Regions from separate parts of the Shewanella sp. 492 genome, predicted to be linked through region 1. Evidence: predicted binding sites of a transcription regulator. Region 1 holds the regulator's gene; each other region holds the start of a gene.
The links. Region 1 encodes ArgR, which controls arginine synthesis, uptake and breakdown. Its sites were predicted from a motif close to ANTGAATANNTATTCANT; they were not measured.
Positions count from the first base shown of each region.

Region 2: a site for ArgR is predicted at 3,847-3,864, ahead of AC5YBX_RS12435 (YjiH family protein). Genes of this name have one in related genera too.
Region 3: a site for ArgR is predicted at 4,851-4,868, ahead of argA (amino-acid N-acetyltransferase). Genes of this name have one in related genera too.

Region 1 is NZ_CM181702.1:761,245-771,186, reverse strand. It holds gene AC5YBX_RS03450 (threonine/serine exporter family protein) at 1-39, opposite strand, end outside; gene cgtA (Obg family GTPase CgtA) at 75-1,244, opposite strand; gene rpmA (50S ribosomal protein L27) at 1,465-1,719, opposite strand; gene rplU (50S ribosomal protein L21) at 1,734-2,045, opposite strand; gene ispB (octaprenyl diphosphate synthase) at 2,321-3,292, shown strand; gene mdh (malate dehydrogenase) at 3,368-4,303, opposite strand; gene argR (transcriptional regulator ArgR) at 4,680-5,150, shown strand; gene AC5YBX_RS03415 (Dyp-type peroxidase) at 5,652-6,599, opposite strand; gene AC5YBX_RS03410 (ABC transporter ATP-binding protein) at 6,758-7,798, opposite strand; gene AC5YBX_RS03405 (ABC transporter permease) at 7,799-9,430, opposite strand; gene AC5YBX_RS03400 (Fe(3+) ABC transporter substrate-binding protein) at 9,599-9,942, opposite strand, start outside.
Region 2 is NZ_CM181702.1:2,807,469-2,817,410, reverse strand. It holds gene AC5YBX_RS12445 (NCS2 family permease) at 215-1,573, shown strand; gene AC5YBX_RS12440 (CBS domain-containing protein) at 1,682-2,086, opposite strand; gene AC5YBX_RS12435 (YjiH family protein) at 2,421-3,698, opposite strand; gene AC5YBX_RS12430 (methyl-accepting chemotaxis protein) at 4,351-5,904, opposite strand; gene AC5YBX_RS12425 (DUF998 domain-containing protein) at 6,280-6,984, shown strand; gene AC5YBX_RS12420 (U32 family peptidase) at 6,981-7,886, opposite strand; gene ubiU (ubiquinone anaerobic biosynthesis protein UbiU) at 7,904-8,905, opposite strand; gene ubiT (ubiquinone anaerobic biosynthesis accessory factor UbiT) at 9,103-9,615, shown strand; gene AC5YBX_RS12405 (YfhL family 4Fe-4S dicluster ferredoxin) at 9,764-9,942, opposite strand, start outside.
Region 3 is NZ_CM181702.1:3,601,866-3,611,807, reverse strand. It holds gene folE (GTP cyclohydrolase I FolE) at 1-498, opposite strand, end outside; gene slmA (nucleoid occlusion factor SlmA) at 813-1,406, opposite strand; gene dut (dUTP diphosphatase) at 1,496-1,954, opposite strand; gene coaBC (bifunctional phosphopantothenoylcysteine decarboxylase/phosphopantothenate--cysteine ligase CoaBC) at 1,951-3,147, opposite strand; gene radC (RadC family protein) at 3,315-3,992, shown strand; gene rpmB (50S ribosomal protein L28) at 4,116-4,352, shown strand; gene rpmG (50S ribosomal protein L33) at 4,359-4,532, shown strand; gene argA (amino-acid N-acetyltransferase) at 4,934-6,253, shown strand; gene AC5YBX_RS15835 (PH domain-containing protein) at 6,443-6,982, shown strand; gene rarD (EamA family transporter RarD) at 6,953-7,846, opposite strand; gene AC5YBX_RS15825 (thioesterase family protein) at 8,004-8,468, opposite strand; gene recQ (DNA helicase RecQ) at 8,682-9,942, shown strand, end outside.

The sequences.
Region 1 (9,942 bases):
AACTTGCCGAGTAATATCATTTTGAGTATCTGCGTACACGTGGTTCTCAGAATGAAAGCGATAATAAGCTAAGCTTACCTTTGATAGATGATCTCAACATCATAATCATCATCGTCAAAGTCATCATCATCCAAGTCATCGCCATTATAATCTTCGTTGACAACATCTTGAGTCTGTTGATGATAATTATCCCACTTGAATTCAACTTCAGCATCAGGATCCGCTTCTACCTCTTCAGGTAGCGCAGCAATAAAGTCCATCAACTTCAAGCTAAGTTCTTGGGTGCCTTCGCGATTATACGCAGAGATAGTAAAGACTTCGCCTTTCCAGTCTAACTCTTTAACAATACGCTCTACTCGCTCTTGGATCTCTTCTTCAAGGAGCAGATCTGTCTTGTTAAACACTAACCAACGCGGCTTACTCGCCAGCAATGGAGAATGCTTTTCAAGCTCGGCAACAATTGCACGGGCTGAATCAACAGGGTCGCTGCCATCGATAGGATCAATATCCAAAATATGCAGCAGCACTCGGCAACGCTCGAGGTGTTTCAAGAAGCGAATACCCAAACCGGCACCTTCTGCGGCGCCCTCGATTAAGCCGGGAATATCCGCAATCACAAAGCTCTGCCCATGACGCGGCGTCACCACACCAAGGTTAGGAACCAATGTGGTAAACGGATAGTCAGCCACTTTAGGCTTTGCACGAGACACGGCGCGAATAAAGGTTGATTTGCCCGCATTGGGCATACCCAATAAGCCCACATCGGCAAGTAACATCAGCTCTAAGCGCAAGCTACGTACTTCACCTGGCGTACCAAGGGTTTTCTGTCTTGGCGCACGGTTGGTACTGCTCTTAAAGCGCGTATTACCTAGGCCGTGGAAGCCCCCTTTTGCCACTAGCAGTTTTTGACCATGGGTCTTGAGATCGCCTAATGCCTCTTGAGTCTCTTCATCAATGGCGCGGGTCCCGACTGGCACCTTAAGGATAAGATCTTGACCACTGTGGCCAGTACAATCACGGCCACGGCCATTTTTACCACGCTCGGCAAAATGAAAACGCTCAAAGCGATAGTCGATTAGGGTATTAAGGTTTTCATCTGCTTGCAGATAAACACTACCACCATCACCACCATCACCACCGTCTGGGCCACCATCAGGCACATATTTTTCACGTCTAAAACTAACGCAACCACTACCACCATCACCAGCTTCTACTCTGATCACAGCTTCATCGACAAACTTCATACCAACTCCAGGCACCACACAATAGACCGATTATACTGCCAATCTAATCGTACCGCCAAAAAACAATTTCTGTATTGAACTTCAAACGAGATACACAGGTTTGAGGGTTCAATGTTTTACTGGTGCTGGAGCAGCGTAACCGGCTCATTTCACCAGATTTATAAACAATAAAGCCCTACCAGAGGCAGGGCTTTATAAACTATCTTAGGTGAACTAAGAGTTAAGCTTCGATACTAATGAACTTGCGGTTATTAGGACCTTTAACTTCAAACTTAACTTTACCGTCAGTTAGTGCAAATAGAGTATGGTCACGACCAATACCTACGTTAACACCTGCGTGGAATTTAGTACCACGTTGGCGAACAATGATGTTACCAGCAAGAACTGATTCACCACCGAAACGCTTAACACCAAGACGTTTACTTTCTGAATCGCGGCCGTTACGAGTAGAACCGCCAGCTTTTTTATGTGCCATGAGTTAGACTCCTATTAAGCGTTGATAGCAGTAATTTTAACTTCGGTGAACCACTGACGGTGGCCCATCTTCTTATCGTGGTGCTTACGACGACGGAACTTAACGATAGTTACCTTTTCGCCACGGCCATGGCTGACAACTTCAGCAACAACCTTACCACCTTCAACTAAAGGTGCACCAACGTGTACAGTCTCACCATCAGCAACCAAAAGAACTTGGTCAAATTCGATAGTTTCGCCTGTAGCGACTTCTAATTTCTCTAAACGAACTGTATGGCCTTCAGCAACACGGTGCTGCTTACCACCACTTTGAAAAACAGCGTACATAGCTATTTTACTCCGATATTTCAAGCACGCAGACCTTTTAATGTTAGGCTGGGCGCTATAAAAGCTTTAATGACAATGGTCGCGGAGTTTACGCTAAGTTCATTAGGCTGACAAGCCCTAATTCACTTTGATCAAAAAAAGATCGGAATTACTCTCACATTAGTCTTCTAATAATGCCTTACTCGACATTTTTAGGTAGAATCTCAATACTATAACATTTTTGCCTTAATTTGGGCTGCCTGAATTACAAAATACCACTAGAAGTAGAGCCTAATATGGATTTGAACGCCATTCGTCAGCTGGCTGATGCTGATATGAAAGCCGTCGATCAACTGATCTATAAACAGTTGGAGTCAGATGTAGCCCTAATTAACCAACTTGGATTCTATATTATCAATGGCGGGGGCAAGAGAATGCGCCCACTGCTATCCATTCTGGCGGCTCGTGCGATTGCCTATGACGGTGAAGCTCATATCAAGCTGGCTGCAATCGTTGAATTTATTCATACCGCTTCATTACTGCATGATGACGTGGTAGATGAGTCAATGCTAAGACGTGGTCGCGAGACAGCTAATGCACTTTTTGGTAATAGCGCAAGCGTGTTAGTCGGTGATTTTTTATATACTCGCTCGTTTCAGATGATGACCGAGCTGGGCAGCTTGCAAGTGTTAGAAGTCCTAGCCGATGCTACTAACGTATTAGCAGAAGGCGAAGTATTACAGCTAATGAACTGTAACGATCCTGACACCACTGAAGAAAGCTATATGCGTGTCATCTATTGCAAAACAGCAAAGCTGTTTGAAGCTGCGACCCGTTTAGCAGGCGTTTTGGCTGATAGCTGTATTGAGGTGCAAACCGCCTTAGCTGACTATGGTAAATATTTAGGCACAGCATTCCAGCTCACCGATGATTTATTAGACTACACAGCAGAAACCGAAGAGTTAGGAAAGAACATTGGTGATGATTTAGCCGAAGGTAAGCCTACGTTACCGCTAATCTATGCCATTGCCAATGGTACCGATGAAGAGCAAGCCTTGATTCGTCAAGCGATTGAGCAAGGTGACGGTTCTGGTCACATTGAGACAATTCTCAATGCGCTCAAGCAATGTGGTGCACTCAAATATACTGAACAAAGAGCGCTAGAAGAGGCTGATAAGGCCATTAGTGCCTTAGCAATACTGCCAGAGAGTGACTACAAGCAAGCGCTAATATCACTCGCTAGAATCGCCGTAGCGCGTAATCACTAATGATTGACTAATGGCGCAAAGATTTAAATAACAAAAAAGGAGCCAATCGGCTCCTTTTTTATTGATTCGTTTAGCTTACTTAACGAATCCGACTCCAAGCTTAATATCAGCCTTTAGCGTATCTAACATCGCATCACGCGCATTAGCTTCAAACTCACTCACTTCACCGTAAGCCAGTACTTGTTCAACACCGTTCTTACCTAGAAGGATTGGTTGAGCGAAAAATGCTGCATGCTCACTACCACCGTCAACATAGGCACATTCCACAACATTCGCTTCACCTTGAAGGCCGCGAACCAATGACAGACCAAAACGACACGCAGCCTGACCCATTGAAAGTGTTGCACTACCACCACCGGCTTTAGCTTCAACCACTTCAGTACCCGCATTCTGAATACGAGTAGTCAAAGCAGCGACTTCGTCATCACTAAAAGTAACGCCTTCAACTTGAGAAAGCAGAGGAAGAATGGTTACACCGCTGTGGCCACCAATGACATTGACTTTAACATCAGCCACATCTAACCCTTTGGCTTCGGCCACGAAGGTTTCAGAGCGAATAACATCAAGGGTAGTGACACCAAATAAACGGTTTTTATCATAAACGCCTGCAGCCTTTAGTACCTCAGCAGCGATAGCGACGGTGGTGTTAACAGGATTGGTAATAATACCGATAAGCGCTTTAGGACAAGTTGCTGCACACTTTTCAACAAGGTTTCTAACGATCCCTGCATTGATGTTAAATAGATCTGAGCGATCCATACCAGGCTTACGCGCAACACCTGCAGAAATTAGCACCACATCAGCACCTTCTAGTGCTGGTGTTGGGTCTTCGCCCGCGAACCCTTTGACTTCAACCGCTGTAGGGATGTGGCTTAAGTCAACCGCAACACCAGGGGTCACTGGCGCGATATCGTAAAGGGATAATTTAGAGCCGGCAGGCAATTGAGTTTTAAGTAGTAGAGCAAGAGCCTGGCCAATACCACCAGCGGCACCAAGTACAGCAACTTTCATAGTTATCTCCGTTAATTCTTGGTTATTATGTGACATAGATCTAAATTTACAGATGGCGCAACATTACTTCAATCACACCAATAATTCAATTATCCCTTAGTCGTGTAGCAAGATATTTTATAAATAGCCGAGGTAAAGTGCATGTATTAACGATTACTCAATGGCTTTTTGTAGCGAAAATAAATCCACATTCGAACCATTCCAATGTAAAATAACCCTATTAAATGAGGCAGGTATCCGCTAATCATTATGCAACATCGACAACAGAGCACAAAGTGACAAGTGAATTTTTATTCACAACGACCGAATAATGCTTGACTTACTTTGCATAGCTATTCACAATGAGTCAATTTCACGGATAATGAATGCGAAAGCTATGCAAGCTAATAAAAACCAAGAAGAACTCGTCAAAACCTTTAAGGCAATTTTAAAAGAGGAGCGCTTTGGATCTCAGAGTGAAATCGTCACCGCACTTCAAGCTGAAGGTTATAACAATATTAACCAATCGAAAGTCTCGCGCATGCTCAGTAAGTTCGGCGCTGTGCGTACACGCAACGCCAAACAAGAGATGGTTTACTGCCTCCCCGCAGAGCTAGGGGTTCCGACGGCTGGCAGCCCACTGAAAAACCTTGTATTGGATGTAGACCATAATCAATCTATGATTGTGGTAAGAACCAGCCCAGGAGCAGCACAGTTAATCGCTAGACTGCTGGATTCTATAGGTAAGCCTGAAGGTATATTGGGAACGATTGCTGGTGATGACACGATTTTCATCTGCCCATCGAATATTCAAGAAGTGGATAAAACATTAAACACAGTAAAGTCATTATTTAACTATGCAGATTAATTGACGGCGGTCTGCTATCTCGCATGTTGTATTATTAATCGTATTGTCACTTATCCAATCTCGAAAGAGTCACTTTTCGAGATATTAAATATTCAAAAAACTGATACTAGTGAGTTAACAGCCATCAGCTCGGCTTAGCAGATAAGAGACGCCAATGGCGTCTTTTTTATCGCGTTGCTATCACGCTTATTCAGCCATTAACAACTGCTTCGCCATGGTAAGCATTACTTAAAGCCCTAAGCCTAGATATAAAAATGCCGATAAGAGAAACTTATCGGCATTTAATCAGCATGCAAGATGTTATCGCTTTTTACGCTTGTCCAGCTTAGAAAACAGGCCAACTAGAGCCTATTCTAGCCGAGTCGAATTTTATTGCAGTCAGCTTTGTATGACTACTGGTTTGGCGCACAATTTTGCATCACTACATCAATACACAAGCTGCATTGACATACTTGGTCACGGTGGTTAATCAGCAGCCCATTGGCACTACACTTACGCAATTCACTCACCGTTTTCGGCGGCAGCCAGTTGCATAAAATCCAGCGAAGGCGCAAAAAAAGCCGAGCCTGTTAGTGCTTGAGTAAAGTGCATTAAGTGATCATGATTACCCGCTCCGTCACCGTGGATCATACTCTGGAGCATTTTTTCAAAATTCTCCGAATTACGGCACAGCGCGATAAACATCAATCCCTGCTCTTTCATTGAGCCATAAGGCATACTCTGCCTTAAGATCTCCATCGAACGTCCTTGGCTATCTTTCAGATTAACCCGCTTAGTATGGCTAGTGAGTGGTTTGTCCTGCGAAGCATATTCGATATTATCAATCTTAGTTCTGCCGATGATATCTTCTTGCTTTTTCTGAGGAAGTCGGTTCCATTTGCTTAAGTTGTGCGCGTACTTTTGTACATGCACATAACTGCCAGAACGAAATGTGGCGTCTTCATCGCCCACTAACGCCACATCTTGGCGATGACGCCCTTTGGGGTTTTCAGTGCCATCGACAAAACCGGTAAGGTCCCGCGTATCCATAAACTGAAAACCGCGCTCTTCATCCACCAGTTCAACCAAACCTTCAAACATCTGGCACACTTCATTTGCCACAAGATGCAAGATGTCATAACGATCGCAGCGAAGGTGAATAAAGAGGTCATACTCGTGGGCTGGCGCGTCTCGATTATCGGCATTCATCGCTGGAAACGGTTTCAATTGAACCGGACGGACCTGCGGATACAAGCTGTCCCAATAATTTGCGCCAATCGCGATAAAGCCATTAAAGGCGCTATCGGCATATTGGTCCGATAACTCATAAATGTACTGCGCAACATTGGCCACACAAGGACGTAATTGAGATTCCACACCGTCATCGGCATTAAACATCAAATATACGCTATGTAAATTTCCTTCGGCACACACACCTAACTGTTCACGTGGCATAACCTGACTATCCATATAGACCCTACCCTCTGTCAGTTTCAATTTTCGGCAATATTGTCCAAAACTTTAATGATGAATAGTATTACACAATCTACAACGCGTTAAAAAGAAACCGTATTTACGGTTAGATTAACGTTTATTAACCAGAACAACCACCATGAGTGACAAATATGTTACTCAGGACGCGACAATAACACCAAGGAATGAGGGATCACCTCTAATTGAACCCGTTGGCCAAGCGCTAAATCGTTTTTGGGGCTGCGAACATCATAGCGTTGTGTACCGACCAATACTCGATAATGACAATTACAGCCTAAAAAACGTCGCTCGACGATCATCCCCTCCCCTTGCTCATTGGCATGAATATCGATTTGCTCTGGACGCAATAACAGTTCACCACTATGCCCTACATCAAACAACATAGGTGCAGTGCTGACAATCGCCCCCAGTGGCGTAGAGAGTGTAAAACCGTCCACCACCTCAGCAGCAAGATAATTGCCCTCTCCTAAAAATTCAGCAACATATTTATCGGCTGGCGCACTGTAAAGCGCTTCGGCACAACCATATTGCACTATGGCTCCTTGATAAAATAGCGCTAATTTATCAGCAAATACAAAGGCTTCATCTTTACTGTGCGTCACAAATACTGCACTGACATTACGTTGTTTTAAAATGCTGCGGATCTCCAGCATCATTTCATTACGCACTTTGGCATCTATATTAGAAAAAGGCTCATCGAGCAGTAATAACTCAGGTTCATAGGCCAGTGCTCGAGCAATCGATACCCTCTGTTGCTGACCGCCAGATAACTCGTGTGGATAGCGGGTTGCTAAACCATCGAGTTTCACCAGAGCTAGCATTTCAGTTAATCTCGCTTGTCGCTCAGCACTAGTTAATCCTTTGACCCCAAACAAAATATTGTCGGCAACCGTTAAATGGGGAAACAGTGCATAATCTTGGAAGATCATCCCCACTTCTCTTTGCTCACTCGGCACAAAGTGATCATCGCCCGACAACAACCGCTTATTGATACTAATTCTGCCAGCAGAGATAGGTTGCAGCCCAGCAATCGCCCTGAGCAGGGTAGTCTTACCGCAGCCACTGGGGCCTAGCAGCGCAGCAATCTCTCCCCGTTGAATATTAAGGCTGAGTCCTTTTAAAATCACCAGACCTTGGTAATCACTATGAACATCTTCGATATTGAGGGTAGACATTTAAGTATTATGCTCCAAAGAACGGTTTAAATAGATCAGCGGAATGAGACCAACAAGAACAATAACAATAGCCGCCAGAGCGCCATGCTCAAGCTGTTCATCTGACACGAACTGATATACGTAGGTGGCAAGATTTTCAAACCCGACCGGCCTTAGTAATAAGGCCGCAGGCAGCTCTTTCATGCACTCGATAAACACCAACAACACGCCAGCAAAAATGCCTTTTCGTAACAGAGGAAGGTGCACCTTACGCAGCAAGGCGTTGGGTCTTAGCCCCATGGTGATCGAAGCCATATCCAGCGTTGGACTTATACGCTTGTAACTGCTCTCCACACTGCCAATAGCAATAGCCACAAAGCGAATTGAAAAGGCAAAAATTAACGCAAATACGCTGCCGCTTAACAGTAAACCAGGCCCTTGTGCATCGAAGTAGGCGTAAATATCATTAATGGCAAAATCCATATAAGTGAGTGGCACCAAGATCCCAATCGCCAGCACGGTACCAGGCAGCGCATAGCCGGTAGACGCTAAACGTGACGGTAATAGGTCGCTGCGCCGTGGGCTACATCGCCTAACAAACATCAGAACCACTGCAATAACCGCAGTGCTCAAGGCCACTAATAACGCAATGTAAAGACTGTTAAAGCTATATTGTAAAAACTGGTTGTGCCAACTGACCTCAAAATATTGCCAGGCATAACTGACAAGTACAGTAAAAGGCAGTAGAAAAGCCAACACCAATAAACCAGCGCAGTAAAAAGTTGCCAGCCATGCTTTAGGTGCCGATAACAGATAACGGTCACGATCATTGAGCTCGGCCTGCTTCTGAAATAACTTTTGCTTACGGCGCGCAAAACGCTCACTGCCAATCATGCAAAAAATCACCAACAACATAATTGCCGATAACTTGGCGGCAGCAGATAAACTGCCATAGCCTAGCCAAGTGTCATATACCGCTGTGGTTAATGTCGGCACAGAAAAATAACTTACTGTAGCAAAGTCAGCTGCGGTTTCCATTGCGACCAGAGAAGCGCCAACGGCTAATGCGGGCCTTGCCATGGGTAAACTTAAGCGCCAAAAACCTTGCCATGGGGAGCACCCCATCACGCGAGCTGCATGTTGTAAGCTTGAGGATTGCTCCATAAATGCGGTGCGAGCCAACAGATAAACATAGGGAAACAACACTAAAGCTAACATCACTGCTGCACCCATCAAGGTGCGTACATCGGGGAAAAAATAGTCTTGGGGCGATTGCCAACCAAACAAAGTACGCAAACTTCGTTGAATCGGGCCAGCATAATCGAGCAGATCGGTATACACATAAGCCACCACATAGGCTGGCATAGCTAAAGGTAATAACAATGCCCACTGGAAGAGTTGGCGCCCCGGAAACTCACAACGGGCAATGCACCAAGCTGCGGGCAGTGCAAATACCACGGCACCAATACAGACACACAGCATCAACGCCAACGTATTAAAGATATATGTGGGTAATACGGTATCGAGTAGATGAGCAAATATAGCCTCACCGGGCACAGCCGCCTGCACAATAATGGCTAACAATGGCAGTGTTAAGATCACTGCTATCAAGTAACTGAGCACTGACCAACGTCGAGCAAAACCTAAAATCATTCGTTATCTCATCTGGCTTAGTCAGATAATTATCAAGGACCAACCTAAATCGAAGCTTAAATAAAAACGATTATAACTTACAAAAATGTGCGCTCTGTAGCTAAAAAGCAAAATAGCCTTCTAAATAAGAAGGCTATACCGATATCAAAAGCAAGCATTGACTATATGTTATAAATCGAACTTCACTTCATCTAATAATTTTACGGCTGCCTGATGATACTCAGCCAATTTATAGATCGGTAACGCATCGGCTTTAAACTCCCCCCAAGAGGCCACTAGCTCAGATGGCGCGACATCGACTTTGACCGGATATTCCATATTGATCTGCGCATAAGATTGCTGTGCGGCATCACCTGACAAATATTCCATTAATTTGACTGCGTTGTCTTTATGGGGGGCATACTTAGCCAACGCCATTCCTGAAATATTAATGTGCGCACCCCGATTACTTTGATTAGGGAAGTTAATATTGACCGCCTCAGCCCAAGCAACTTGATTAGGATCTTGCAGCA
Region 2 (9,942 bases), 2.0 Mb from region 1:
GCGCCAGATTTCCTGTAAAATTCGCGCCAATCAAGGTTGTGTTGGCGCTCGATTATGCCGAGCTTCGCTAGGTGCTGCATTTTTGTTCCCTCATTATGCCGCGCACAATAAGGTACATCATAAGTACTCTGTGGTTCTTTAATCCGATAGTGTTGAACGGGATCCTCACTGCCATAACCTTGTCAAACTAAGCGCACAATAAAGGTAAATAATTATGAAGTCTGAACAGACTCTCGATACCCCTGCTGTACCTACAAGTTCGATGTTGGATCGTTTTTTTACTATTTCTGCCCGTGGCAGTAGCATAAAACAAGAAGTGATTGCCGGGTTTACCACCTTCTTGGCCATGGTTTACTCGGTCATAGTGGTGCCTAATATGCTTGGTACCGCTGGCTTTGATGCTGGCGCAGTATTTATTGCGACCTGTTTAATCGCCGCTTTTGGTTCGTTGTTAATGGGGCTGTGGGCTAACCTGCCAATGGCGATTGGCTGTGCCATCTCATTAACCGCTTTTACCGCGTTTAGCATGGTATTAGGCCAAGGGATCTCGATTCCGGTCACGTTAGGCGCCATCTTTTTAATGGGGATAGTGTTTACGTTAGTGAGCGTGACGGGGATTCGTCAGTGGGTACTAACCAACCTGCCTAAAGGGATTGCCCACGGTACGGGTATCGGTATCGGCTTATTCCTTTTGCTTATTGCCACTAACAGTGTGCAGCTTATCGTCGCTAACGATGCGGGTTTACCGGTGAAGTTGGGCGATATCCATAGCTTACCTGTGCTTGCGACCGTTATTGGCTTGGCGGCGACCATTGGCCTTGAGCGCCGTGGTGTGCCAGGTGGCATTTTGTTGGTGATTATCGCGCTGTCGCTATTTGGCCTTATGTTTGACCCTTCGGTGACCTATCAAGGCTTGTTTGCTTTGCCGGATCTGATGTCTGAACAATCGTTGATCGGTCAGCTCGATATAATGGGGGCGTTAAACCCCTTAGTATTACCTATCGTACTCGCGTTAGTGATGACAGCGATTTTTGATGCCACAGGCACTATCCGTGCGGTGGCGGGTCAAGCCGAATTACTCGATAAAGACGATAATATTGTTGGTGGTGGTAAGGCGCTCACCTCTGACTCTGTGAGCAGCATCTTTGCTGGTGCTGTGGGCGGCGCGCCCGCTGCTGTGTATATCGAGTCGGCTGCAGGGACCGCCGCTGGTGGTAAAACTGGCCTGACAGCGACCATTGTCGGTGTGCTATTTTTACTGATGATGTTCTTGGCACCACTGAGTTATTTAGTGCCTGCTTACGCCACAGCGCCTGCGCTAATGTATGTCGGATTGTTGATGTTGAGCAATGTGACCAAGCTTGATTTTAACGATAAAGTCGATGCTATGGCTGGACTAACTTGCGCAGTGTTTATCATTTTAAGCTGTAACATTGTCACAGGGATCATGTTGGGCTTTGTCACCTTAGTGATAGGCAGACTGTGCAGCGGCGAATGGCGTGCCATCAAGCCGGGTGTGTTAGCGATCACTATCGGTCTGGTGGTTTTCTATCTCGGTGGCTGGGCAATTTAAGCGCTTATCCATATCATAACCTGCCTAAATTTGTTGCTGTAGCTGAATTGCCCCTCAGCGCAGCGCATAAAAAGGACCCCAAAAGACGAAATATCCTTTCGTCTTTTTTTATTGGCTGTAAGCGCGCAGCAGATCTTTCCAGGTGACGATGCCGACAATCTTATCCTGAGATAATACTGGCAGTGAGCCAATATTATGTTGCAACAACAAATGAGCCGCCGCTTGTAAGGAGCAATCTGTTGTGGTGGTGATAGGGTTGCGCGTCATCACTTGGTGTGCGCGTCGCTGCAGGGTTTCAGCATCACGTTCGGTTGCGTTGATGGCGCCAATATGGGGGCTTAATGTGCGCAGGTAATCTCGCTCAGATAACACCCCTTGTAGTTTATCGTTTTCAATCACCAATAGATGATGAAACGGCGCACTGTCAAAAATCTCTTTGACTACGGTAAGACGGTCATCCATGTCGATAGTGGCGACTCGGGTACTCATAATATCGGCAACGGTGACGCTCATAGTCTACTCCCTCATGTTGATGTTATTTATAACAGACAATTAACCGTTCAACAAATCAACGATTTTGCTGAAATATGCAAAGGCTTACTACCGTGATATAACCTGCGGCAAGTGTTGCTGTGCGTCATTCACCAACAGGAGATGAGTCAGTCACACTGAGCCTTAGTCTGTTGGCGTTAGGCAGATAAAGAGTGTTAACAGATTGAGAGACTAGCCATTGCATGGTGTTTCTTAACTATGACGGCAGGGCCCAAATTGAGGCGTGTTATCGAGGTGAAGGGGACATCAGCCTAGGCGATCCTAGGCTGATGTTAGGTTTTATGTGTCGAATGTATTAGAAAATCAGATGCGCGGCACCCGCGATAACAGGCAGGGTCACTAGGGTTCTTAAAATAAACACTACAAATAACTCGACAATATTGACCGGGATCTTACTGCCTATCAGCAAGGCGCCCACTTCACTCATATAGATAAGCTGGGTGACCGACAGGGCGGCAATAATAAAGCGAGTCATATCTGATTCGATAGTACTGGCCAAAATCGAGGGGATAAACATATCCGCAAAACCCACTACGATGGTTTTTGAGGCCTCAGTGGCTTCAGGAATTTGCAGTAACTCAAGTAGTGGGATGAATGGCATGCCAAGGTAGTTAAATAGCGGCGTGTATTCGGCGATCATCAATGCGATGGTGCCGATAGCCATGACGACCGGGATCACGCCAAATACCATATCGATGACATTTTTGAGGCCATCTTTTAAGGTGTGCGACACGCCTTGTGCATGCGCCGCTTTGTTCATTGCTTGCTCAAAGCTCCAAGCAAACACGCCCTTGCCGTGCGGCACGACTTCATCGTCTGGGTGACGTGGTGTGTCGTCGATGTAGAGATCTTTTTTCCAGCACAGTGGCGGTAACTTAGGCACGATAATCGCTGCAACCACACCTGCTAAACAGACGGTTAAGTAAAATGGTGCAAACAGGTGCTCCAATTTAACCTGCGAAATCACCACCAATGAGAAGGTGATTGAAACCGCCGAAAAGGTAGTCCCTATCACAGCCGCTTCTCGCTGAGTATAAAGGCGGGCTTCATATTGTTTACTGGTCATCAATATGCCAACGCTGCCGTCGCCAAGCCAAGAGGCCATGCAATCAATGGCGCTGCGACCTGGCAAGTTAAATACTGGGCGCATAATTTTGGTTAACAAGGTGCCAAATAGTTCTAGCAAGCCGAAGTTAAGCAGTAATGGCAATAACATACCGGCAAAAATAAATACGCAAAATAGCACGGGCAGTAGGTCGTTGAGGACCAAAGCGCCGGTATTACCCGAATGTATCGCTTCGGGGCCTATGCCCATATAAGTCAATACAATGAAGACCGCACCAATGATGCGAACGATTGCCCACATTGGGTTTACGTCAAGCAATGCATTGATAAAGTGATGCTGCTTTAAAGCGTTAGGCTTGAGTAATTTGCAGATAATGGTCGCGATAGCGGTAATGACCACTATAAAGGTCACTATGGCGGTTAGTGCATCGCCTAATAAGCTTTGTAATCCTTTTGATACGATAGCGATGGGGATGGTGATCGCATCTTGATAGCTAATCGGTGTCATAAACAGTAATAAGCCGATCAGCGAAGGGATGAGAAATGTAAGTAACGTTTTTATGTTAGTTTTTTGTTTTATAGCCACTTTTTTTGCCTTAAATTACGCTGTCTGTACAACGGCAAGAAATAAGAATTAAATCCATAATTTTATTTACAATGAATATCCATTCATCTAATCGACGGAGGTTACCGCCTAAGTCCAGTGATGTAAAACCATTTAATGCGCAATCTTGTGACTGGTTGCAATAGCATAGTTATTTGCACTTAATGACTATTTATATTGTACTCAAAATTATCGCTTTTGCACTATGTAATTTCTGGTTGCAATTGGGTTAAGTGTTTGTTGTTGATTGGTTTTATTAAGTTTGCTCTAGCGTCAGCTGTTGTCGGTTGAGAGCGGCATTAATTGGGTGAGTTCGGCGCTAACATGATGATGCTAAAGCATTTGATTTGTGGACTTAAGGGGCTATGACGACAAGTTTTGCGCCTAATCGACTGTCGATTAGGCGCTGTTTGCGGTAAATACACGGCTAATATAGAGCGGTTAATAACGTATGTGGTCAATAGTTAGCACGTTTCAGTGCTGCGTTTTTATCGACTTAATGCTCGCTCGGGATAAAGATATTCGCGCGCCAAGTTTAGTGGATTTTGTCCGCCAGTTAACCGAAAGTCTGCCTTAGGCTTTTGGCTTTATCCGCATTAATTTTCAGCTCAGAAATGGAGCCTTCAACGCTCTGTAGTGCAACCAGATTATTATTCGATGCCTGGGTGATCTGATTAATTCCCTGATTTAGTTCTTGTACCACTTGCATCTGCTGCTGCGCCGCGACGGCATTTTGCTGGGCAAATTCGTGAATGCTGCTGATTGATGTATAGAGTTCATCCAGCTTTATCGCCGAAGATTCGGTTTGCTGGGCGCAGTGTTCGGCCAATTGCTGGCTTTGACGCATCTCTTCGCTCCAGTCGCTGAGCATCTTGAACATTTTGTCGACGCTTTGGGATATGCTGGTTGTCGATTCTTGAGTGCGGCTCGATAGCGCCCTGACTTCATCGGCAACGACCGCAAAGCCGCGCCCCTGTTCGCCTGCTCGGGCAGCTTCAATGGCGGCATTGAGTGCCAATAAGTTGGTTTGCTCGGCGATGGCATCGATTTCGCCCATGGCATTGGCCACATGTTGAGCTTCTTGATGCAGCTGCTGAGTATTTTTTGCTACATGGGTGACGCTTTGAGTGAGCGAGTCGATATCTTGGCTGTTTTGCTGCATCATGGTGCGATTATCGTGACAAATTTGATAAGTGTCATCGATATGGTTTGAGGTCGACTGAATATTACTCACCACCTCATTAAGGGTCGCCCCCATCTCTTCCATAGCGCTGGCCATCTGCTCAATTTCTTGATGCTCTTTATCGATGCCACTGTGAGTTTGATTCATGGCAATAATCAGTTGATTGGTGATGTCGGTGATCTTATCGGCGCTATCTTGATTTTTGCCTAACACGCCCTGCATCTTGGCGTCTTTCATCAATATCTGAAATGTTAGTAGTGAGGAGGAGTCTTTTCCGCAATACACAAAGCGGCTGACCGAGTCATACTCTTGTTTCATCGCCATTAACTGCGTTGGCACCCGAAAGGCCTCATCGTAAAAGATGGCCAGATTCAATCCGATCAATACCAGTCCGACTAAAATGGTCTGCCAGCCTAAGAAGTAGCCCGCCATCGCCAGCCCTAGGGTGGTAACCACCGCAGAAACGATGCGCTTTTGCACTAATGAAAGTGGATCCTTGACCGTTTTACCTTGGTTAATTTGCTCATATAGGGCCTGCGCGCTGCTGATTTTTTTTGCATCGGGTTTTACCCTTACAGATTGATAACCTATGAGTTTGCCTTGCTCGTATAAGGGGGAGACAAAAGCATCGACCCAGTAAAATGAGCCATCTTTACAACGGTTTTTCACCATACCGCGCCAAGATTGGCCGGCTTTTAGTTTTTGCCAAAGATCGGCAAATGCCGCCGCAGGCATGTCGGGATGACGCACCAGATTGTGATTATGGCCCACCAATTCTGATTCACTGTAACCTGAGATGTTGATAAAGGCTTGGTTAACGTAAGTGATCACGCCACGGGTATCAGTGCTCGAAATGAGCTCGTCTTTATCTGCAAGTTTTACCTCGCGCATCGAGGTGGGGAGATCATGATGTCTAGTTGTGCTCATGTAGGGAGGTCTTCAGCAAGTCGCCATCTCCAGCTTGTTATTTGCGAAGTGGTTGGTGGCGTAATAAAAAATTCATGGGAATTCTAACAGGCATGCCATCAATTTGTTAGCTGCCTCACAAATCTATTTTTAGTGAGACGTGGCGCGTAAAATAAATGCTAAGATTATGATCTTGCTCTAATAAAAATATTGACTCAGTGATGATGTCACGTATATTCGTTTACCCTTTTATATTATAAGGTTATTTGTGAGCGAGTCGCAGAATAGGCTAATAATGTTGCTAAAATTGTTATCAGAAATATGCGCCAAAGCTCGGCATAAAATTCTAATTCCATATAACCTAGTAGGACGACAGCATTGCATTATCAACGGACTATGAATTCATCACAGCGTAAATTACCCACATTGGGGTTTAGATTTGGCATGCTGGGCATTACTGTGCATGTGCTTAGTTTAATAGTGGCGGCGTTGGGATTTAATGATTTTAATGGTAATGGTTTTAGCTTTTTTAATTTCTCATTAAGTGAACTGGGCCAATATGGTCATTCTCAATTAGCGGTAGTGTTTAACGGTGGGTTATTTTTTGGTAGTTTGAGCTTGGTGTTGTTTTGTTTGTTTTCATTGCAATATAGCGACAGCCCGCTGCTGTACCCTTGTCTGTTACTGCTGATATTAGCCTTGTTGGCGCTGGCCATTACAGGTTTATTTCCCATCAATGTGCACCATTTACACACCTTAGGTATCGAGTCTTTCTTTTATTGTTCGCTGCTGAGTATCGCTTGTTACTTGGGGTATGTATGGCAGGGTGCAAGGTTGGCAATAAAGCCCCTTAAGCGTTTTGCTTATCGAGGCTGCGGTGTGTTGAGTTTGCTGTGTTTAGCCGTGTTTGGTTTGTTTGTTTTTTTTGCTCAAGTGGATAATAGCCTAAGCAATAATGGCCAAGCATTTTACCATGGAATGATGATGATCGAGCCACGCCCTGAATTTTGGTGGCCCGCCATCGTTGAGTGGTTAGCGTTACTGCTGTTTCTTGGTTGGAGCGCGGCCTTGGTGTGGACTCAGCGCCCTACGCGCGACTAGCGCCCTTGCTCAAATCCCGCTTGTCCAAACCAGTATCCATTACAGGTTAAGTTATTGTTAGTGGTGACATCGGCACTCGTGATATTGACGCTATTAGCTGTCTGGTTAGTTTTTAACTTATTGTCAATAAACAAGTTATTAGCTAACTCTATTGAAGCTAAGCTACTAGGGGAAACCCTAAAATAGTCGACGCCGAGGCGCTGCATCTCCTGTTGCTGATCACTCAAGTCAATATAACTGGCCGATTGAGTTTGAATGCCATTAAGGCGTAGCAGCGGCTGGTTTTCTTGGGTTTGCGCCAATACACCTTGCGGATAGTCAATACAGATGGTTTGGCAGCTATCTTTGGTTAATCCTTGTTGGCGCGCGGTAAAGCAGCGCGCAGAGTGTGCCAGTGGCATGTAGCCATGGCCAAAGACTTCCACCTCGATTTGCCTTGGAGCCAAGTCGGTTAATACTCGTTCGAGCCAGTGCTTTGATAGCTCCAGTGGCATGACAAATCGTTGCATTCCCCAAGCGGCTAATTTCTGCAAACTGGCCGCATTATAGTTGTTAATACTTGGCCCACAGATAAAAGGTAAGCCGAGTGATTTCGCTACTTCCACTGCACCCATATCGTTGGCTTCCACCATAAACTCACCATTATCGATTTGCTGCTTTAAGGCGGTAAATTCAGATTGTGCTTCGATCAGTGCCAGCGTGGAGAGCACCACCTGTTTACCCGATGCCTTGAGCATCTGAGCTAGCTCAAGGTAGTCGCTAAATTTCAGTTGGCGGCGACGGCTGCAGACGGTTTCACCTAAATAGATCAGCTCAATGTCGCTATTGGCTGCTTGTTGATAAAATTCGCTGACCTGCGCCTTTGACCAGCAATATTGAATAGGGCCTAAAGATATTTTCATATTTGCTCCTTTATTAGCTACTGCCAAGTGCGCTCATAGGCTCCAAGTGTGGTGACTTGACCTTCAGATACTTTGGCTAACGCTTTGTCCCACTCAGCTTGAGTTGTGTAGGCCTCGGGATGGTGTAAAAACGTGTCGATAGCCTGACGCCAAACACGGGTGACTTGCTCAACATAGGCAGGGCTGCGCTGGCGTCCCTCGATTTTAAGCGAGGCTATGTTCGCCTTTGCCAGCTCTGGCAATAAACTGAGGGTATTAAGGCTGGTCGGCGATTCCAATAGATGGCTCGGTTGGTTGTTATCTGCTGTGATATAACGGCCCTTACACACCACGGGGTAACCCATCTGTTCGTTAATATTGGACTTATCAATAAGCACTTCATTTAGACGCGTTAAGCGTTGATCGCCAAGCTCTTGCCAGCGCACTGCATTGGCCGGTGAGCAGGAGCCACCAGTATTGGGCGATTGCCCGGTCACATAGGAGGAAAGGTGGCAACGCCCTTCGGCCATAATGCACAAGCTGCCAAAGGCAAACACCTCCAGATCCACAGGTGTCACCTTAGCAAGGTCGCGTACCTGTTTCATCGACAACACTCGCGGCAACACGGCTCGCTCAATATTAAACTCGCGTTTATAGAGGCTTAAGGCGCCAAGATTGGTGGCGCTGGCTTGCACCGATAAATGCAGTGGCAGCTGAGGGTAGCGGCTATGGGCGTAATCAAGTAGCGATAAATCGGCGACAATTAAGGCATCGACGCCAAGATCGGCGGCGATATCGATAGCCTGATACCAACGCTGTTCTTCTCCCGGTTGAGGAAACGTATTGATAGTCAAAAATAACTTCTTCCTCAGAGCGTGAGTGTACTGCACCGCCTGCAACAGTTTCTTCGGGGTAAAGTTTAGGCCAGCAAACGAGCGCGCATTGGTATCATCTTTAAGGCCAACATAAATCGCATCGGCACCTGCATTGAGTGCTACTTTCAATGCGGCTAAGTTCCCCGCAGGGCATAAGAGCTCCATAACTGCCTCTTTCTTAAAAAGTGTGCAGTGTAAAAGGGAATGGCCACCTATATGTTGATGTAAAACAGGTTTGCGATCATAAAAGCTGGGTAAAATTGAATTATCTCTCACTTTCGGGGTGAAAGCCGAATCGATCATTAATATTAAGCGCGGTTGACGCGAGTTGGTCACGCTTGCATAAAGGAGTTATTCACGCGATGCAAAAAAGTGTGCTAGCCAATACCGCTCAACATCTGTTGCAACTTGGTCCTCAGGTGATCGCCAAGCCGTTAACTATAGTGCCTTTTGCCGTGAAGGCGCGCATATTAGAAAAGCTGTTGAACTTGTTAATGGCGGAACAAATCGAGGATGGTGAGCTGAGCTTTCTTCTGCAGCGCTGGGTTAAAATTGACATTGTCGATATGAAACTGAGTTTTGATGTTAGCTTTGATAAACACTTTGTGGTGCGAGCGCCCGCAAAGGCCGAAGTGACCTTTAGCGGTCGCAGCAAAGAGCTGGTATTGATTGCCGCAGGTAAAGAAGATCCCGACACGCTATTTTTTCAACGTCAACTGGCTATCGAAGGCGATACTGAATTGGGGCTTGAGGTGAAAAATTTATTGTTAAGTATCGAATTTGACACTATGCCGGGTTTGGCCAGAGAAGGGCTAACCGCCTTAGCTTCGCTGCTTGAACAACTGCAGCGTCAAGCCGATGCTCAGTGGGCATAACGCTAACTTTTGTACCGTGTTGTACGTAACCGGTGAGGCTAGTTTAGGCAATTTAAGCGTTAGGCTTTACTTGGATGCCGTTAATAAAAAAGCGAAGTGTAATACTTCGCTTTTTTGTGGTTTTGCGTCTGTTAATAGACTAAGTGAATTACTCGCTCAGCGGTTTGCCGGTGATCAAGTGATACTTGAGCAACAGCGCTTCATCAGACTCAATATGTTGTGGATCTGGGTCGATACAATCGATAGGGCATACCGACACACAGGTGGGCTTGTCATAATGGCCCACGCATTCGGTACACAGGTCTGGATCTATCTCGTAGATCTCCT
Region 3 (9,942 bases), 1.2 Mb from region 1:
GGTCTCAAGTAGCGTTTGCAGTGCTACGAGTACCTGTTGGGTTAGGCGTTCTTGCACTTGGGGGCGCTGAGCAAAGAAGCGTACGATACGGTTGATTTTCGATAAGCCAATAATGTTTTTGCGTGGCAGGTAGGCCACGGTCGCGACGCCGTCTATGGTCACTAAGTGATGCTCGCAGGTGCTGGTGAGGCTGATATCCTTCACCTTAACCATCTCATCAAACCCCATCTTATTTTCGATAACAGTGATCTTGGGGAAGTTAGCATAGTCGAGACCAGAGAAAATCTCGTCAACATACATCTTGGCAATGCGTTTTGGGGTGTCGACTAAGCTGTCGTCACGTAAATCCAGAGACATTAAGGTTAAGATCTCACGCATATGGTGTTCTATCTTTTCTTTGCGCTCATTGGCGCTGAGTCCACAAGGTACCATAGGGGTCTCTAACCCCCGCGCTAATAATGCGGTTTGCACCTGTTGTGCTGCTTCACTTAATGCCATTGGATCCTCCACCATATTGATAGTGGTTAGTTCAATTGCGGTAAATTATCAATAATATGAATGTTTTGCCGCTTCAAAGTAATGATTATAGATCGCCTATCTAGTTAAAGGCTAATAGGCGGGCAAGGAGAATACCCTGAATGACGGCCAATTTATACCCAGAAAACGTAAGGGAATAGCAAAAAAGCCGATGTTGATAATCGGCTTTTTAATTCGGAGCTGAAGGATGAAGCGGATTGAACCATCAAATGCTTAGGTGATAGACATGCTACAGCGGCATAGGATGTTGCTAACCGCCATCAGCTTTGTCTCGGTTAACTTTGTAGTAATTGCAGCTGAATAAAGTTCCACTGTTCGACAAAATGTGTGGTGGGTTTTTGCTTAAAGTCGCTGCGAACAAACTGGGCGATACGGCCTTCAGCAACGGCTAATAACAAGTTAGCCAAAATGGCTTCGTCTAACTGAAAGCCTTTGCCTTCGCGCAGGGTCTTTTCGCGTAAAATCTGTTTTAAGTGGGTTTCGACTTTTGAAAATATTTGGCTGGTGCGGCTGCGTAGACGCTCATTTTCTCCAAGCAGTGCATCGCCATTGAGTACGCGTGAGATGCCAGGGTTACGCTCGGCGAAGACCAGTAGCAGCTGCAGTAATAGCTGGCAGCGCTTCATGGTGTCTTTTTCATCGTCCATGATCAGGTTGATGCGCGACAATAAGGACTCTTCAATAAAGTCGATAAGCCCTTCAAACATTCTGGCTTTACTGGGAAAGTGACGATACAGCGCCGCTTCTGACACGCCCACTTCTGCGGCGAGTTTAGCCGTGGTGATACGTTGGCCCGGGCTGGTTTCTAACATGGTGGCGAGGCATTGCAGAATGTGTTCACGACGATTGATTTTAGGGCTTGCAGCCATTTAAGTTTCCTTTACTCAATTACTACAGGAGCCGATGGTATTAAGTGAATCCCCATGGCTCTCTAATTATGCTTGTTTGGCGTGACAGATTATTGGGTGCCTGAGTGGCCGAAACCACCTTCACCTCTATCTGAACTATCAAACTCATCAACCAGCTTAAACTCAGCTTGCACCACAGGCACAAACACCAGTTGTGCCAGTCGGTCGCCAATTTCTAGGCTGAAAGGTTCATTGCTGCGATTCCAGCAGGAGACCATTAATGGCCCCTGATAATCTGAGTCGATAAGGCCGACTAAGTTGCCCAACACTATGCCGTGTTTATGGCCTAAACCTGAGCGCGGTAATATCACCGCTGCGAGACTTGGGTCAGCAACGTGCACTGCAATGCCTGTTGGGATTAACTGGGTTTCACCTGGTGCAATCACTAAGGTGGTGTCAAGCATGGCACGAAGATCCATGCCAGCACTGCCAGGGGTGGCATAAGCGGGCAGTGGAAACTGTGAACCTATACGTGAATCTAAAATTTTTAGTTCAATTGGTGTCTTCATGCTGTTTTCATCTGCTGTGCAATTAAGGTGAGTAACTGTCTGGCTAAGCTCAGCTTATCGGTTGCGGGTAACTCATACTGACCATGAGACCAGAAGACGGTTAGCGCATTGATATCACTATTAAAACCCTGTGAGGGATCAGATACATCGTTAGCGGCAATCATATCCAAATTTTTACGCTTAAGCTTGTCTTTTGCATAATGCGCCACATCTTGGGTTTCTGCGGCAAAACCGACAGTAAACGGCCGCTGTGGGTGGGCGGCAACGCTGGCTAAGATATCAGGATTACGCACTAGCGCAAGTGCCATCTCGTGTGCTGATTTTTTGATTTTATCGGTGGCAATATCGGCAACTCGGTAGTCACAAACGGCGGCGCAGCCGATAAATATATCGCTATGATGCACTTGTTGCATAACGGCGTCGAGCATCTCTTGGGTCGACTCTACGTTGATGCGATTGATGTTTAGTGGGGTTTCAATATTGACTGGCCCTGCCACTATGGTGACTGTAGCACCCATCTCGATGGCGGCTTTAGCAAGGGCAAAGCCCATCTTGCCTGAGCTATGATTGGAAATATATCGCACCGGATCGATGGCTTCGCGCGTGGGTCCTGCCGTGAGTAATAGCGATAGACCTTGTAAGATTTTAGGGGCAAAAAACTGTTCGACTCGCTCGGCAATCACCAGCGGTTCTTCCATGCGTCCTGGGCCCACTTCACCACAGGCTTGATTGCCCGAAGCGGGTCCCCAGATGGTGATATCTCTGCCACGTAGCGAGTCTAAGTTGGCTTGGGTTGCAGCATTGCGATACATCTGTTGATTCATCGCGGGGCACAATACCACGGGAGCCTCGGTGGCTAAGCAAGTGGTGGTGATCAGCTCATCAGCCATGCCGGCATTGATACGAGCAATAAGATTGGCGGTTGCAGGAGCAATCAGCACCATATCGGCCCAGCGGGCTAGTTCAATATGGCCCATAGCCGCTTCGGCTGCGGGGTCAAGCAGATCGCTTGCAACAGGGTGACCAGATAAGGCCTGTAGTGTCAGCGGAGTTATAAATTCTTGAGCACTCTGGCTCATCACCACTCTTACATCGGCGCCACGCTCTTTGAGTCGGCGCACTAAATCAGCCGATTTATAGGCAGCAATACCACCACCAATGCCCAGTAATATCTTTTTATTTGTCAGACTCATATTGATCACTAATCGCGTTAATTTGCCTTGCTTCGCATCCGGCTAACCATACCACAATCAGAGTAAAGTAGAGCAAACAAGTTTGTAAAAACTGAGCCATACTCAATAACTCAAATAAAAATGTGGCAAACATAATTGCCAGCCTAGCGCTGCAACATGGAGGTTGTATGACCATCAAGGATTGGCCCAGCGGTGAGGGCCCAAGAGAAAAGTTATTGCATCAAGGCGCGGCGCAACTGTCAGATGCTGAGTTATTAGCCGTGTTGCTTAGAAATGGCTTGCCGGGCCAAAGTGCGGTGTCGTTAGCTCGCACCATGATAGGTCATTTTGGTGGATTACGAGCCTTGATGTCGGCGAAGCAGAGTGAAATGTGCGTGATTAACGGTATTGGACCGGTAAAATACGCCCAATTGCAGGCTGCAATCGAAATAAGTAAGCGAATTTCGAAAGAAAATCTACAAAGAGGCAAGATTTTAACAGATCCTGATTTAACTCGAGACTATTTAATGAGACAATTAGGGGATCGTGCCTATGAAGTGTTTGCCATCTTATTACTCGATAGCCAACATAGAGTGATTCAGTTCGTTGAATTGTTCCGTGGTACCATAGATTCAGCCTCGGTTTATCCACGTGAAGTGGTCAGCCTAGTGCTTGAGAAAAAAGCCGCGGCCGTCATTGTTTGCCACAATCATCCTTCGGGGGTTGCGGAACCAAGTCATGCCGATCGGCGAATTACTGAGCGATTGAAATACGCGCTAGCAACTATCGATGTTTCGCTGTTAGACCATATGGTTATAGGCGATCATGAGATAGTGTCGTTCGCAGAGAGGGGATGGATAGATTGAATATCCCTTGATCTTTGATTTTAGATGCTGTATAAAATGCGCCCTCTTTGTGTGCCTCGGGCGACGGCCATATTCGAGGTACATTAATGCTCGAGCGTTAAATTGTTTTTGGAGAAGATTGACATGTCAAGAGTATGCCAAGTTACTGGCAAGAAGCCGATGGTTGGTAACAACCGTTCGCACGCTAAGAACGCGACTCGTCGTCGTTTTTTACCTAACCTACAGAACCACCGTTTCTGGTTAGAAGACGAAAAGCGTTTCGTTCAACTACGTGTATCTACTAAAGGTATGCGTATTATCGATAAGAAAGGTATCGAAGTTGTTGTTAAAGAACTTCGTGCCCGCGGCGAGAAGGTGTAATAAACCATGGCTAAAGCTAAAGGTAACCGTGAGAAGATCAAGCTAGTTTCTAGCGCTAAAACTGGTCATTTCTACACGACTGAGAAAAACAAACGTAACATGCCAGAAAAAATGGAAATCAAGAAATTTGATCCAGTTATTCGTCAGCACGTTATGTATAAAGAAGCGAAAATCAAGTAATTCTTGATAACGTTTTTTGAAAGCCCCTACTTGTAGGGGCTTTTTTTTGCCCTTTTTACACGGGTACCTCATCCAACAGGTAGGACTCGCCACTGTGGTTGATTAGTCTGTTGCGCGCTCTCTGCATACGCAATTCCTCTCCCAGCAGTACTCATCTTCTATGTCATGCCATCGCGTTTATTTAAGCTTCACCTCGCCTTACTGATAGATTAACTCCAGTGCTTATTTTGTTACTGCTTAATTGAGCTGTGCACTCGTGGGTTTGCTAGATGACAGCAGACTGAACTAATTGTACTAAATGAAAACAAATGCTTTTAAAGTGAATTTAAATGCAATATTATCGGGTTGTTATTCTCATGTGGTCAAAGCTGCTCCCATTTCTTGTTATTTAGAGGTCATACGTGCGCACTACTGAACTAGTCGATGGATTTCGTCATTCTGCATCTTATGTCAATGCACATAGGGGCAAAACATTTGTGGTGATGTTGGGTGGAGAAGCATTAGCGCAAAACCAATTTCGCTCCATCATCAATGATATCGCTTTGCTACATAGCCTTGGGATCAACATAGTGTTGGTGCATGGTGCACGGCCGCAAATCGATGCCGCCTTAAAGCAACAGCAGTTGATGCCCGAATACTATAACGGCGTGCGTATTACCGATGAAGACTCGTTTAAAGTGATTAAACAGGTGGTCGGTGGCCTGCAGCTCGATATTACCGCACGGCTGTCGATGAGTTTAAGTAATACCCCGATGCAAGGGGCACAGATTAACGTGGTCAGCGGTAATTTTGTTATTGCTCAACCGCTGGGCGTCGATAACGGTGTCGATTACTGCCTAAGTGGCAAAGTGAGAAGGATTGATGTTCAGGGCCTGCGGCGTCAATTAGACAACCATGGCATCGTCCTATTAGGCCCTGTGGCAGCATCGGTGACGGGTGAGAGCTTTAACCTCACCGCAGAAGAGGTTGCCACCCAAATTGCCGTGAAGCTCAAAGCCGATAAGATGATTGGTTTTAGCGCCGAAAAAGGCATTTTAGATAGTGATGGCGAAGTGCTGGCGGAGCTGATGCCAACCGATGCACAGCGCATTTTGTCTGAGCAGAGTGAAACCGATGAGTGGTGTGTGGCCACTCGGGCCTTTTTGCAGGCGAGTATCGATGCCTGTCGTAACGGAGTGGCGCGTTGCCACTTTGTTAGTTATCTCGATGATGGTGCACTGTTGCAGGAGTTGTTTTCACGCGATGGCATCGGCACGCAAATCGTGACAGAGAGTGCAGAGCGTTTACGTCGTGCCACTATCTCCGATATTGGTGGCGTACTGGACTTAATTCGTCCACTGGAGCAAAGCGGTATTTTAGTGCGTCGCTCCCGTGAACAGCTTGAGATGGAGATAGAGCAGTTTATGCTGATTGAGCGTGACGGCTTAGTGATTGGCTGCGCGGCGCTGTATCCGTTTGAGGAAGATAATGCCGGTGAATTTGCGTGTTTGGTGGTGCATCCTGACTATCGTGATGCCGATAGAGGTAGCATACTGCTGAAGAACATTATTGGGCAAGCCAAGGTGCGAGGTTATTCTCGCTTGTTTGCACTGACAACGCGCAGTATCCACTGGTTTCTTGAGCATGGCTTTGAAATCGTTGACGTTGATGCATTACCTGATATGAAAAAGCAGTTGTATAACTACCAACGTAAATCAAAAATTCTCGCGTTAGATCTCTAGTAAAAGCTCACTTAGAAGACCACGTTAAGGCGTGGTCTTTTTGCTTGTGTTGGGCGTTATGCACTTTTGGACATAATATGTTGTGCAGTGCATAGTGAGGCTATTCAATTTGAGGATGAGCCACCACTCAATCTTATATCGTGGGGCTCAACAGAGACCTCAATGACATTAAAAATAGGGTGCTTGAACATGGATACTCAAGTCTTTCAGCTAACGGCTTTCGATGCTGCAACGAGTGCGACATTTGTCTCTTTACTGGTCGGCATCGGCTTTATTTTAATTCTTCTAAAGATCAAACCATTACCCAAAGGCGCTAAATTTGCTGCGCTGGGTATGGTGATTACTGTATTGGGTCTATTATCTTGGGTGTTCTTTAAGGCCCATGATGCCAATATTCGTGTCACCCCCACATCAATGACGGTCGACATTCCTTTGTATCGCACTGAATTGCCTTTGGAGAGTCTTTTAATTTCGCAGGCACGCATTGTTAGCTTGGATGACGCTGATGCGCCACAGTTGAGTTATAGAAGTAATGGCGTGGGTTTGCCCGGCTATCGATTGGGCTGGTTTAAGTTAAAAGATACCATCGCCAATAGCGATAAAGCCCTATTGTCCGTTACCGGTAGTCATCATGTGCTGGTGTTGCCAACGACGGAGGGCTATCTGCTGATATTGAGTGTTGAGCGGGCAGAGCCGTTACTAGCCCTGTTGCTTGCGTCGACGCTTTAACGCCATATCAAGCGTAAATATCACCAATGCACTCCAGATGAAGGCGAAGGTGATGCCTTTTTCTAAATCGAACGGTTCATTAAATAGACTAACGGCCAAAACGAACATAATACTGGGGCCAATGTATTGGAAGAAACCTAATATTGACAACGGAATACGTGTTGCTGCTCCGGCAAAACACAGCAGTGGCACCGAGGTGATCACACCAGCTGCAATAAGCAATAAGTTCATATTGATGTCGTTGGTCAATATATTTGCAGTGGCCGAATCTAAAGTTGAAAATAGATAGATCACCGCGACAGGAAGCAATAGCGCGGTTTCAACCAATAACCCTGTTTTTGCATCGACATTGACCTTTTTACGCAGTAAACCATAAAAGCCAAATGAGGATGCCAGTGCCAATGACACCAGTGGGATCGAGCCAAAAGAGATCAGCTGGATCAGTACTCCTGTACAGGCGAGGCTCACCGCAAACCATTGCAGTTTACGTAACCGCTCACCAAGAAATATCATTCCAAGCAATACATTAAACAAGGGGTTGATAAAGTAGCCTAGGCTGGCATCGAGCATGTGATCATTATTCACCGCCCAAATAAACAGTAACCAGTTGCCGGCAATTAATATCGAGGTGATGGCCAATACGCCCAGCTGTTTGGGGCGTCGAAATAGGGCTCTAAGCTTAGAAAAACCGCCGATAAATTGCATGAGGATGATCATAAAGACAAAAGACCAAATCACGCGGTGGGTCAGTATTTCTGTCGCAGAAACATTGTGTAATTGTTTGAAATATAAAGGGGCGAAGCCCCAAAGGCAGTATGCGCAAAGCGCCAACACCACCCCTTTACGATATTCAGTATCGGCCATAACGTAGGATTCTAGTCGTAACAAGGAGACGCATTGTAGGGCGCTAGCGGTTTGGACTCAAGCAGGTTATTTGCAGGCCTGAGCTAGTCGTAAGTCACGTATTATGGTCATCCTCACATCAGTTGCGTGGCGCCAATACGCCACGGTTTTATTAGGATCAACCCATCATGTAAGTGCCAGTACCAAAAGCGATGTGAGAGCCCTGCTCGTTATGCAGTTCCATGCGGCACACGGAAACACGATTGCCCGCACGAATCACCGTGCCTGTGCCGGTAAATATCTCCCCTCTGCCTGGGCGTAAGTAATCGACACGTAGATCGATAGTGCCAAGGGTGGTTAGACGTTGTTGCAAGGCATCTAGGCTCCAATCATCCCGGCTGGCTACAAGCCCAGAAAATGCCGTCAGCCCACCCACCACGTCGAGCACGGTGGCGGTTACGCCGCCATGTAAAATTTGTTGATGGATATTGCCAATTAATTGAGGCTTCATTTTTACTACTACTTCGACACCGTGGATATCGTAATGCTGAATATGCAGGTCGAGCAGATTATGAAACGGTACTTGTTGGTCAAATATCTCGGCGACGCTGGCTAAAACCTGTGCTTGAATTGCGGTTGTCATTAAGCGATTACTCCGTTAATCATCGGCTTGGTGTAGGGTAAATAACCTATATCTAAACAATACTCTGAAGCAAGCTTTTGCTTAAAACATCACCACCATGGCTAAGCTGGCGTGAGTGATGGCAATAAAAAATGGCGCAATTGTCAGCGTAACCGAGACAAGTGCGATGAGCTTGATTAGAATAGGCGGCCCGATTGATGACTATGATGCCCAATGGATTCTGCAGTAACCCAAGTTGAACCCCATAACACAGATCCGCTCGCCAGTAGTTTGCAGGCGGTATTTGGTTATCGCACCTTTAGGCTGGGTCAGAGAGAGGTTATCGATCAAGTCTTTCTCGGTCATGATGCGTTGGTGATTATGCCAACGGGTGGCGGTAAAAGTCTGTGTTATCAACTGCCAGCGTTGCTCTTTCCCGGGTTAACTGTGGTGGTGTCTCCCTTGATCTCTTTGATGAAAGATCAGGTTGATAGCCTCAAGCAGATGGGCGTGGCTGCGGCTTATTTAAACTCATCGCAATCCCGTGAAACATCGCAACAGATTTTCCAGCAGATGCACCGCGGCGAACTTAAGTTGCTCTATGTGTCGCCAGAGCGGCTGTTAATGGACAGTTTTGTTGATCGTATGCAAGCCTTGCATATTTCGCTATTTGCCATCGATGAGGCGCATTGTATTTCTCAATGGGGGCATGACTTTAGGCCGGAATACGCGGCATTAGGTCGTCTTAGGCAACTGTTTGCCCATGTGCCTATTATGGCATTGACCGCCACGGCGGATCAGGCGACCCGCCAAGATATTTGTCAGCGCCTTGGGATTAGTCCCTATGTGTTATTAACCAGTTTCGACCGGCCTAATATTCGTTATACCGTTGCCGAAAAGCTCAATGCCGCCAATCAGCTTCGGCAATTTATCCAGACGCAAAACGGTAATAGCGGTATTATCTATTGCGGCAGTCGTCGCCGCGTCGATGAAGTCGCAGAGCGGTTGCGTCTGCAAGGTTATAAAGCCGATGGTTATCATGCGGGTAAAACCCAAGAAGAGCGTGGCGATATTCAAGAGCGTTTCTTAAAAGATCAGTTAGATATTGTGGTGGCAACCGTGGCCTTTGGTATGGGGATCAACAAGTCTAATGTGCGTTTTGTGGTGCATTACGACATCCCTAAGAGTGTCGAGGCCTATTACCAAGAAACCGGCCGCGCCGGACGTGACGGCCTCGATGCCGAAGCATTAATGCTGTTTGATCCAGCCGATATTGGCCGGGTAAGGCATCTAATTGAACAGGCTGAACCTGGGCCACAACAACAGGTCGAATTTCATAAGCTTAATACCATGGCCGCGTTTGCCGAGGCGCAAACGTGTCGACGTCAGGTGTTACTGCATTATTTTGATGAGAGTGCGTCTGAACCCTGTGGTAACTGTGACATCTGTTTAGATCCCCCTAAACGCTACGATGGGGTTGAAGATGCACAAAAAG